3 linked regions of the Mucilaginibacter gracilis genome follow. The protein of the gene in region 1 interacts with the protein of each later gene in a pairwise test. Links are inferred from orthologs where the notes say so. Each region holds a gene or a part of one and is shown in the gene's direction. Other genes may lie near its edges.

Region 1 (2,970 bases):
GAAATAGTATGCGTACCCGGTTTGCGTGGCCGCGAACCTAAAGAAATTTCGATAAAAAACCTGGCCTACGTAATTCAGGCACGTATGGAGGAGATAGTTGAACATGTTTACTACGAAATTAAAACATCAGGATACGAAAAGAAGTTAATAGCAGGTATAGTTATAACAGGCGGCGGAGCGCAGTTAAAGCATTTGCCGCAATTGGTTGAATACGTTACCGGGTTAGATTGCCGCGTGGGTTACCCCAACGAGCACCTGGCCAAAAACGAGGTATTACCAAAAAATGTTTACGAAGAACTGCAAAGCCCAACTTTTGCCACCGGTATTGGTTTGCTTATTAAAGGTATCCAAAAAATTGAAGATGTTGGCAAACCCGTAGTAGAGGTAAAGGTTGAAAAACCCAAGTTTGTTGAAGAACGTAAATTTGGTTTATTCGGGAGGCTTTTAGAAACAGGAAAGAAATTTATTAAGGACGATATTAAGGATGAGGATTTTCTGAAATAATATTTTTCAACAAGAAAATAACTTTTCCACATTATTGACAAATGTTAATAAACTATGTGGAAAAACCCCTATCATTACATTAGATGAAATCTGAAGTACCGTCAATCACATATAGCTGAAAAACAAGGATTATGCAGTTTGAGATGTTAAAAGAAAAGTCGTCCATCATCAAGGTTATTGGTGTTGGCGGCGGTGGTGGCAACGCTGTTAACCACATGTACAAGCAGGGAATTACCGGTGTCGACTTTATAATTTGTAATACCGATGCCCAGGCCCTGGAGCTAAGCCCTATCCCTAACAAGGTACAGTTGGGCGCTAGTTTAACCGAAGGTATGGGCGCAGGCTCTATACCCGAAGTAGGTAAAAACTCCGCCATCGAAAATATTGACGACATTAAATTAATGCTCGGCTCTAATACCAAAATGCTATTTATAACAGCAGGTATGGGCGGTGGTACAGGTACCGGCGCAAGCCCTATTATTGCCAAAGCCGCGCGCGAGCTTGATATTTTAACGGTTGGTATTATTACCACGCCATTCTCGTTTGAGGGTAAGCGTAGAAAAATGCAGGCAGAAGAAGGGTTGGAAGAGTTTAAAAAACATGTAGACTCTTTTCTGGTTATTTCAAACGACCGCCTTCGCGAAATATTTGGTAACTTAACACTGGGCTCGGCATTTGCACAAGCCGATAATATATTAACCACAGCCGCCAAAGGTATTGCCGAAATTATAACCCTGCCTGGCTACATCAACGTTGATTTTAAGGATGTGCGCACGGTGATGAAAGACAGTGGCGTAGCCATAATGGGCAGTTGCTCTGCCGAGGGCGAAAACCGTGCTTTAAAGGCAGTGGAAGGCGCATTATTATCTCCGTTGTTAAAAGATAACGAGATAGAGGGCGCACGCTATATTTTGCTTAACATCACATCCGGTGCTACCGAGGTAACTATGGATGAGGTTAGCATCATAACCGATTTTATACAACAGGAAGCCGGCCTATCTGCCGATTTAATATGGGGTAACTGCCGCGACGAATCGTTAGGAGCGCAGCTTTCGGTAACTATTATTGCAACAGGTTTCCAAACCAAAGATGAACGCGAGAAGGAGCAAAGCACCAAAAAAGTAATTTCGATGCTTATTCCCGAAACAAAGCCATTGGCGCGCCCTGTTAATGAGTTTATTAATCCCGTTAAAAAGGAAGAGGTAGCAGGCGGTGTTTACTTAAAAAATGCTCCTGGAGAAAGAAAGCAAGCGGGGTTATTTGATTTGTTTGCTAAAGAAGAAGAACCTGCTGTTATTAAATATTCGTTACAGCCCGAAACTCAGGATACTCCTGAAGAAGAACCTGCCGACGCTGGTTTTACATTCAAACTATCAGAACCCGAAGTTGAATTTAAAACCCCTGTTGCCGAACCCGCCCGGTTTGTGCCCGAGCCGCCTAAACCCGAGCCGGAGCCAATGCCTGTTGCTTTTGCAGGGGCTGATGATAATAAAACCGACGAAACTATTGAAGATCAGTTACGTAAATCGCGCGAGCGTATTATGCGCTTGAAAGATTTGAGTATGAAGTTGCGTAGCGGTAACATTCAGGAACTTGAAAATGTGCCTGCTTATAAACGTAAAGAAATTGCTTTGCAACAAACACCAGCCTCGTCGGAAAGCCAGATATCAAGGTTTAGCCTGCTAACCGACGATGAAGGTAAAACCGAGATCAGGAACAACAACACCTTTCTGCATGATAATGTAGATTAATTGTTAATAAATTTAATTGAAGCCCTTTGTATTTATACAAGGGCTTTTTTCGTTATAAACTATTATAAAAAGTTATAGCTATTGTTGGTCACGGTCTTAACCGCTATATTTGTACATTATTTGTTGATATAAAAAGATTACATTTTGGATTTATTTAAAAAGATATCAAAAAACATGGGCCCTTTGGGGCAGCATCTTAGCTGGTCGCATGGATATTTTTCGTTCCCGCGTTTAGAGGGCGAAATAGCGCCGCGTATGATGTTTAATGGTAAAGAACACTTAGTGTGGAGCTTAAATAACTATTTAGGTTTAGCAAACGACCCCGAAGTGCGCAAGGCTGATGCCGAAGGTGCCGCCGAATTTGGAATGGCCTACCCTATGGGTGCGCGTATGATGTCGGGTAATTCTAAATATCACGAAGCATTGGAGCAGGATTTGGCTGCCTTTGTAAAAAAAGACGATGCCTTTTTGCTTAACTATGGCTACCAGGGCATGCTATCAATTATTGATACGTTGGTTGATCGTAACGATGTAATAGTTTACGATGCCGAATCGCATGCTTGTATTATTGATGGTGTACGCCTGCACATGGGCAAGCGTTTTGTGTATAAACATAACGATATTGAAAGCTGCGATAAACAGCTTGAACGCGCCACAAAACTGATAGAACAAACCGGTGGTGGCATATTATTAATTACCGAAGGTGTTTTTGGCA
Region 2 (2,907 bases), 120 kb from region 1 along the record:
TGATGCCGCCGTGGCTTTAATAGATGAGTTTACCGAGCCAACTATAGCCATATTAAAACATACCAACGCATGCGGCGTAGCTTCGCGGTCGTTTATTAAAGAAGCCTGGCTGGATGCGCTGGCCTGCGACCCGGTTTCGGCTTTTGGCGGTGTAATTATTGCCAACGAAGAGATTAACGAAGAAACTGCTGCCGAAATAAGCAAACTGTTTTTTGAGGTTTTAATAGCCCCCGCTTACACTAACGAAGCTTTGGTTTATTTAACCGAAAAAAAGAACCGTATAATACTAATACGTAACCAGGTAGAGCTGCCCGTTAAGCAATTTAAAACCTTACTTAACGGTGTAATAGAACAAGATAAAGACGCGGTTATTGAAGGGCCCGACCAAATGAAACCGGTTACACAAAAGCAGCCGACCGAACTTGAACTGCGCGACTTGTTTTTTGCCAACAAAGTGGTAAAACATACCAAATCAAACACCATTGTTTTTGCTAAAAATAATACACTGATAGCAAGTGGCGTTGGCCAAACATCGCGTGTTGATTCGTTAAAACAGGCTATTGTTAAGGCCGAAGCTTTCGGTTTTGATTTGAATGGTGCTGTAATGGCATCGGATGCATTTTTTCCGTTTAATGATTGTGTTGAAATTGCCGCTGATGCCGGAATTACTGCTATATTGCAACCTGGCGGTTCCATAAAAGATCAGGATTCGATAAAGATGGCCGATGACAAGGGTATATCAATGGTAATGACCGGGGTACGCCACTTTAAACATTAATTTTACAGTACCAAAACAATAACTTTGTTATTGCATTAAATGTTGTAGAGAAGTTTTTTTTTACAAACTTTGCAAATTATTTGAAACATAACTGACATGGGTCTTTTTAATTTTTTTACGCAAGAAATTGCCATTGATTTAGGTACCGCTAACACGCTTATTATACATAATGATAAAGTTGTTGTTGACGAACCATCCATCGTTGCCTTTGACCGCACCACAAACAAGGTGATTGCCATTGGCCGTCAGGCTATGCAAATGGAAGGTAAAACGCACGACAACATACGCACCGTTCGCCCGCTTAAAGATGGCGTTATTGCCGATTTTAACGCTGCAGAGCACATGATACGCGGAATGATCCGCATGATAAATAAAGGTAAGGGCTGGGTTTTCCCGTCGTTGCGGATGGTGATCTGCATCCCATCGGGTATAACCGAGGTTGAGAAACGCGCCGTGCGCGATTCGGCGGAAATTGCAGGTGCCAAAGAAGTATATCTGATACACGAACCTATGGCCGCAGCAGTGGGTATAGGTATTGATGTGGAAGAACCAATGGGCAACATGATTATTGATATCGGTGGTGGTACTACCGAGATTGCTGTAATTGCACTTTCGGGTATCGTTTGCGATCAATCTATCCGCGTAGCCGGTGATAATTTTGACTCGGATATTGTTCAATACATCCGCAGGCAACATAACATTATGATTGGCGACCGTACTGCCGAGAAAATTAAAATAGAAGTTGGTGCCGCGTTACCTGAATTGGTTGAACCACCAACTGATTTTGCAGTACAGGGCCGCGATTTAATGACCGGTGTACCTAAACAAATTACGGTATCGTATACCGAAATAGCTCATTGCCTTGATAAATCAATCTCCAAAATAGAAGAAGCTATTTTAAAGGCTTTGGAAATTACTCCCCCAGAGCTATCTGCCGATATTTATCAAACCGGTATTTATTTAACTGGTGGTGGTGCTTTACTGCGTGGCCTTGATAAACGTATTGCAGCCAAAACCAAACTGCCTGTGCATGTTGCCGAAGATCCATTGCGTGCAGTAGTGCGCGGAACAGGCATAGCACTTAAAAATATCGGTACATTTAAGTTTTTGATGCAATAATTTTTTTATTGGGTTATTAGTTAATAAGTTAGTACCGTTGTTGATAACCCTATACCCCAATAATATAACAGATAAAAGAAATGTATAACCTCTGGATCTTCCTCAGAAAGTACAACGCATTTTTTTTATTTGTTATTTTTGAAATTGCAGCTATAATTATACTGGTCAATCATAATTCCTTTCAAAAGGCATCCTACATTAGCTCCATTAACAATTTTACGGGTGGCATCAACTCAAAAGTGAGCCAGGTGAGCGACTATCTGTCGTTAGGCCATGTTAACGATAGCCTGGCGCGCGAGAACGCTATGCTGCGCAACCAGTTAAAGTCGTCTTTTTATATTGATACGATGGCTAAACGTACCGTAAAAGATACCGTTTATAACCAGCAGTACCAATATATTCCGGCTAAGGTGGTTAGTAACTCTACCAACCGGCGCAACAATTACATCACCATTAATATTGGCAGTAAAGATGGTATAGAAAAAGACATGGGTGTTATTTGCGGTAGCGGCGTAGTTGGTTTGGTAGTAAAAACAACCGAACACTTTGCGAGTATACAATCGTTATTAAATAGTAATGCGCGCGTAAGTGCCATGTTTGCCGATACCAAAGAGATAGGTACCGTAACCTGGGGTGTTGACCTTAACCCGCACCAGGGCTTGCTGATGGACGTATCAAACAGTGTAAAGCCTAAACTGGGCGAGCGGGTGGTAACATCGGGGCAATCATTATACCCAACCGGCATACCTATTGGTAGGGTAAGTAACCTGCATGCCAAAGAAGGCGGCCTGTTTTTAAATATGTACCTTGACCTTGCTGTTGATTATGGCAAACTGGAGTATGTGAATGTGGTAGTTAACAAACTTGCAAAAGAGCAGGCCGAAGTTCAAAGTCAGGATAAAAAGGATAAGGATGAATAGAACAACCACCATGATTTTTGTAAACCTGATGCGCTTTGTGCTATCAGTTGCTTTACAGGTGTTTTTGCTCAAAAATATTACCCTCTACAA
Region 3 (2,942 bases), 160 kb from region 1 along the record:
ACAGGGGTACCATAGTTTGGATAGAGTTGCGCGCCTGCGGCCTAAAAAACGAAATATCGATATTAAAAGAGTTATACAGATCAATAAAATTGCCCATTTTATAGCGGTACAACTTATTTTCTTCGGCGCTTTCCTGGTTATGTATACTAATGAGGTTATTACGCTCTTGCGAAAGCTTGTTGATGCACTTAAACAATTCTTTACTTACCGAGTAAGGCGCATGCGGCGTTACCGAACACGACAAGGGTGTAAACTCATCGCGCAAAGCTAGGGCTTTATTGTAAATTTCCTCTGCCTTTTGGGGCACAAAACCAAAAACCTCTATAAAGGTATGGTAGTATATTTTACTTTTAGTTTTTAAGCCAATAGTATCTGCCGAGTTTGATATATCGCCAACGGCTACTATACCGTTGCGGTACATCTCATCGTCGGCGGCTTGGGCGGCGGCTTGTATATCCTCGCTTTTTGTGGCGTTGCGCTGGCCCTGCACTTGCTTAATAAAATTAATGAGCCCCGTTTTAGGCTCTATTTTATCTCTCAGGTGCGAAAGCTCAACGTGGCAGTGCGCGTTAATAAAACCAGGGCAAATAATACCTTCAAGTTTTTCAATTTCAACTGAACTATGATCCTGGTCTGATAGCCCGTCGGTTATGGCTAAAATTAATCCTGAATCATCAACTGTTATTATTCCATTTTTTATCGGATCAGCATTAACAGGGAAAACGTAATCGGCTTTAAATTTTTTCATTAATAGTAAATCAATGCATTATTTTATAGCTTAAACATTTACTTAATTAATAATACTATTAACTTAAAGTAATGTTTTGCACTATTTAAATAAAAACACTATGTACAAAAAGATAGATTTTTAAATTTAACTAACTTTGCATAACAATGCAAGAGAAAAAGACAGATATCCGCAGTTTAAACTTAGATGAGTTACAAAAACACTTCTTACAATTAGGGGAAAAAAGTTTTAGGGCTAAACAAGTTTACGAATGGCTTTGGAAAAAATCATGCTTTTCTTTTAATGACATGAGCAATCTTTCTAAAGAACTTCGACAAAAACTTGAAGAGCAATTTACCATAAACAATGTAAAAGTAAACACTTCGCAGTTTAGCGCCGATAAAACTATAAAAAATTCTTTTGTTTTGCACGATGGACACCTCATAGAAGGTGTTTTAATTCCATCGGATGATAGAATGACGGCCTGCGTATCATCGCAAGTGGGCTGTAGCCTCACTTGCAAGTTTTGCGCAACGGGTTATATGGAACGCAAACGCAACCTTAATCCGGATGAAATTTACGACCAGGTGGTACTCATAGATCAGCAGGCGCGCCAAAATTACGATCATCATTTAACCAACATAGTGTACATGGGCATGGGCGAACCATTGCTTAACTACGCCAACGTTTTAAAATCTATCGAACGGATTACTGCCGACGATGGTTTAAACATGGCCGCCAAGCGTATAACGGTATCAACCGCCGGCATAGCCAAAATGATAAAAAAACTGGGCGACGACCAGGTGAAGTTTAACCTTGCCCTATCCTTACACGCCGCTAACGATGAGAAGCGTAACGAAATTATGCCCATAAACGAGCAAAACTCGTTAAAAGCCTTAGCCGACGCGCTAAAATATTATTACGCCAAAACCAAAAACCCCGTTACTTACGAGTACATTGTTTTCAACGATTTTAACGATGAAATACAAGACGCCGTTGAACTGGCTGCGTTTTGCAAGCACCTGCCCTGCAAGGTTAACATTATTGAATACAACCCCATATCATTTGCCAGTTATACCAACGCCAGTATAGATAAAATTGAGGCCTTTGCCGATTATCTGCGTAAGCAGGGTATTACCACTATGGTACGCCGAAGCCGCGGTAAAGATATTGACGCAGCTTGCGGGCAGTTAGCTATTAAGGAGAAAGAGAAGGTTTAGTAGCTGCTAAATTTTCTCTTTCTTAACGTCAATTAATAATTGCTTCGCGAGTTCTTCGCCTATTATCTCCATTTATTAAGATTTCTGTTTTTTATTTCTCCCTACCCGCAGGAAGTTGATTTTATTCTCGTCAAATTAGTATGATCAAATTTAAAGATTGACAGAAGAGCAACTATTACAAAATCTGTTTCGTGGTGACGAAAAAGCTTTCAGGCTACTGGTTGATACCTATAAAAATATGGTGTTTAATACCGTATTGGGTTTTATCCAGAACCGTAACGATGCCGAAGATGTTACCCAAAACGTTTTTATTAAGGTTTTTGAAACCATTAGCAGCTTTAAACAACAATCGAAATTGAGCACATGGATATACCGTTTAAGCGTAAACGAGAGCCTTGATTTTATACGCGCTAAAAACCGTAAAAAAAGATGGGCGGTAGTAACCAGCTTATTTGGTAATGATAACGAGTTATTGCACCAGGTGGCCCATACCGAGCACCCCGGCGTAATAGCCGAGAATAAAGAAACGGCCACTATTCTTTTTAAAGCGATAAACAAATTGCCCGATAAACAAAAAACTGCCTTCCTGCTGCAAAAAACGCAGGATTGCAGTCAGCAAAAAATTGCAGAGATTATGCAATTGAGCGAAGGCGCGGTTGAATCGTTGTTAACAAGGGCAAAAGCTAATTTAAAAAAACTATTGATCAATTATTATTCGGCATGAAAACAGAGAAAGAGATAACGCAACAGGTTGAGGAAGCCCTAAACAGCATTGATAGCCTGCAACAGCTTGAAGCCAATAATTTTTTATTCGGCAAAATACAAAACCGCCTTCACCTTAAAAAGCAACAGCAACAGCGCGAAATAAAAACCATGGCAAAGTTATCGGCAACACTGGTTATTTTTATTGGCTTAAACCTTACAAGTTATTATTTTTTGGCAAACAGCACACCACAGCCTACGCCCCAACAAAAAACAACCGCAGCACAAGCACT

The links. The genes of interacting proteins can lie anywhere in the genome.
Region 2: the proteins of ftsZ (region 1) and BDD43_RS28465 interact in binary tests that used the Escherichia coli proteins (3 or more experiments, as listed by UniProt). The link is inferred for Mucilaginibacter gracilis from one-to-one orthologs.
Region 3: the proteins of ftsZ (region 1) and rlmN interact in binary tests that used the Escherichia coli proteins (3 or more experiments, as listed by UniProt). The link is inferred for Mucilaginibacter gracilis from one-to-one orthologs.

What each region holds. Positions count from the first base shown.
Region 1 is NZ_RBKU01000001.1:6,253,118-6,256,087, reverse strand. Bases 3-2,945 are described here. They hold ftsZ (cell division protein FtsZ), read left to right. Parts: upstream 3-635; coding sequence 636-2,255; downstream 2,256-2,945. Other genes in these bases: BDD43_RS27905 (aminotransferase class I/II-fold pyridoxal phosphate-dependent enzyme), read left to right, coding at 2,400-2,945; ftsA (cell division protein FtsA), read left to right, coding at 3-504. Outside these bases: more of ftsA, read left to right, coding at 1-2; more of BDD43_RS27905, read left to right, coding at 2,946-2,970. UniProt on the Escherichia coli protein: Essential cell division protein that forms a contractile ring structure (Z ring) at the future cell division site. The regulation of the ring assembly controls the timing and the location of cell division.
Region 2 is NZ_RBKU01000001.1:6,372,882-6,375,788, reverse strand. What follows is about bases 6-2,885. They hold BDD43_RS28465 (rod shape-determining protein), read left to right. Parts: upstream 6-874; coding sequence 875-1,897; downstream 1,898-2,885. Other genes in these bases: BDD43_RS28455 (rod shape-determining protein MreD), read left to right, coding at 2,810-2,885; mreC (rod shape-determining protein MreC), read left to right, coding at 1,978-2,817; purH (bifunctional phosphoribosylaminoimidazolecarboxamide formyltransferase/IMP cyclohydrolase), read left to right, coding at 6-778. Also shown: more of purH, read left to right, coding at 1-5; more of BDD43_RS28455, read left to right, coding at 2,886-2,907. UniProt on the Escherichia coli protein: Forms membrane-associated dynamic filaments that are essential for cell shape determination. Acts by regulating cell wall synthesis and cell elongation, and thus cell shape.
Region 3 is NZ_RBKU01000001.1:6,412,129-6,415,070, forward strand. What follows is about bases 6-2,920. They hold rlmN (23S rRNA (adenine(2503)-C(2))-methyltransferase RlmN), read left to right. Parts: upstream 6-894; coding sequence 895-1,947; downstream 1,948-2,920. Other genes in these bases: BDD43_RS28610 (amidohydrolase family protein), read right to left, coding at 6-748; BDD43_RS28620 (RNA polymerase sigma factor), read left to right, coding at 2,105-2,671; BDD43_RS28625 (hypothetical protein), read left to right, coding at 2,668-2,920. Also shown: more of BDD43_RS28610, read right to left, coding at 1-5; more of BDD43_RS28625, read left to right, coding at 2,921-2,942.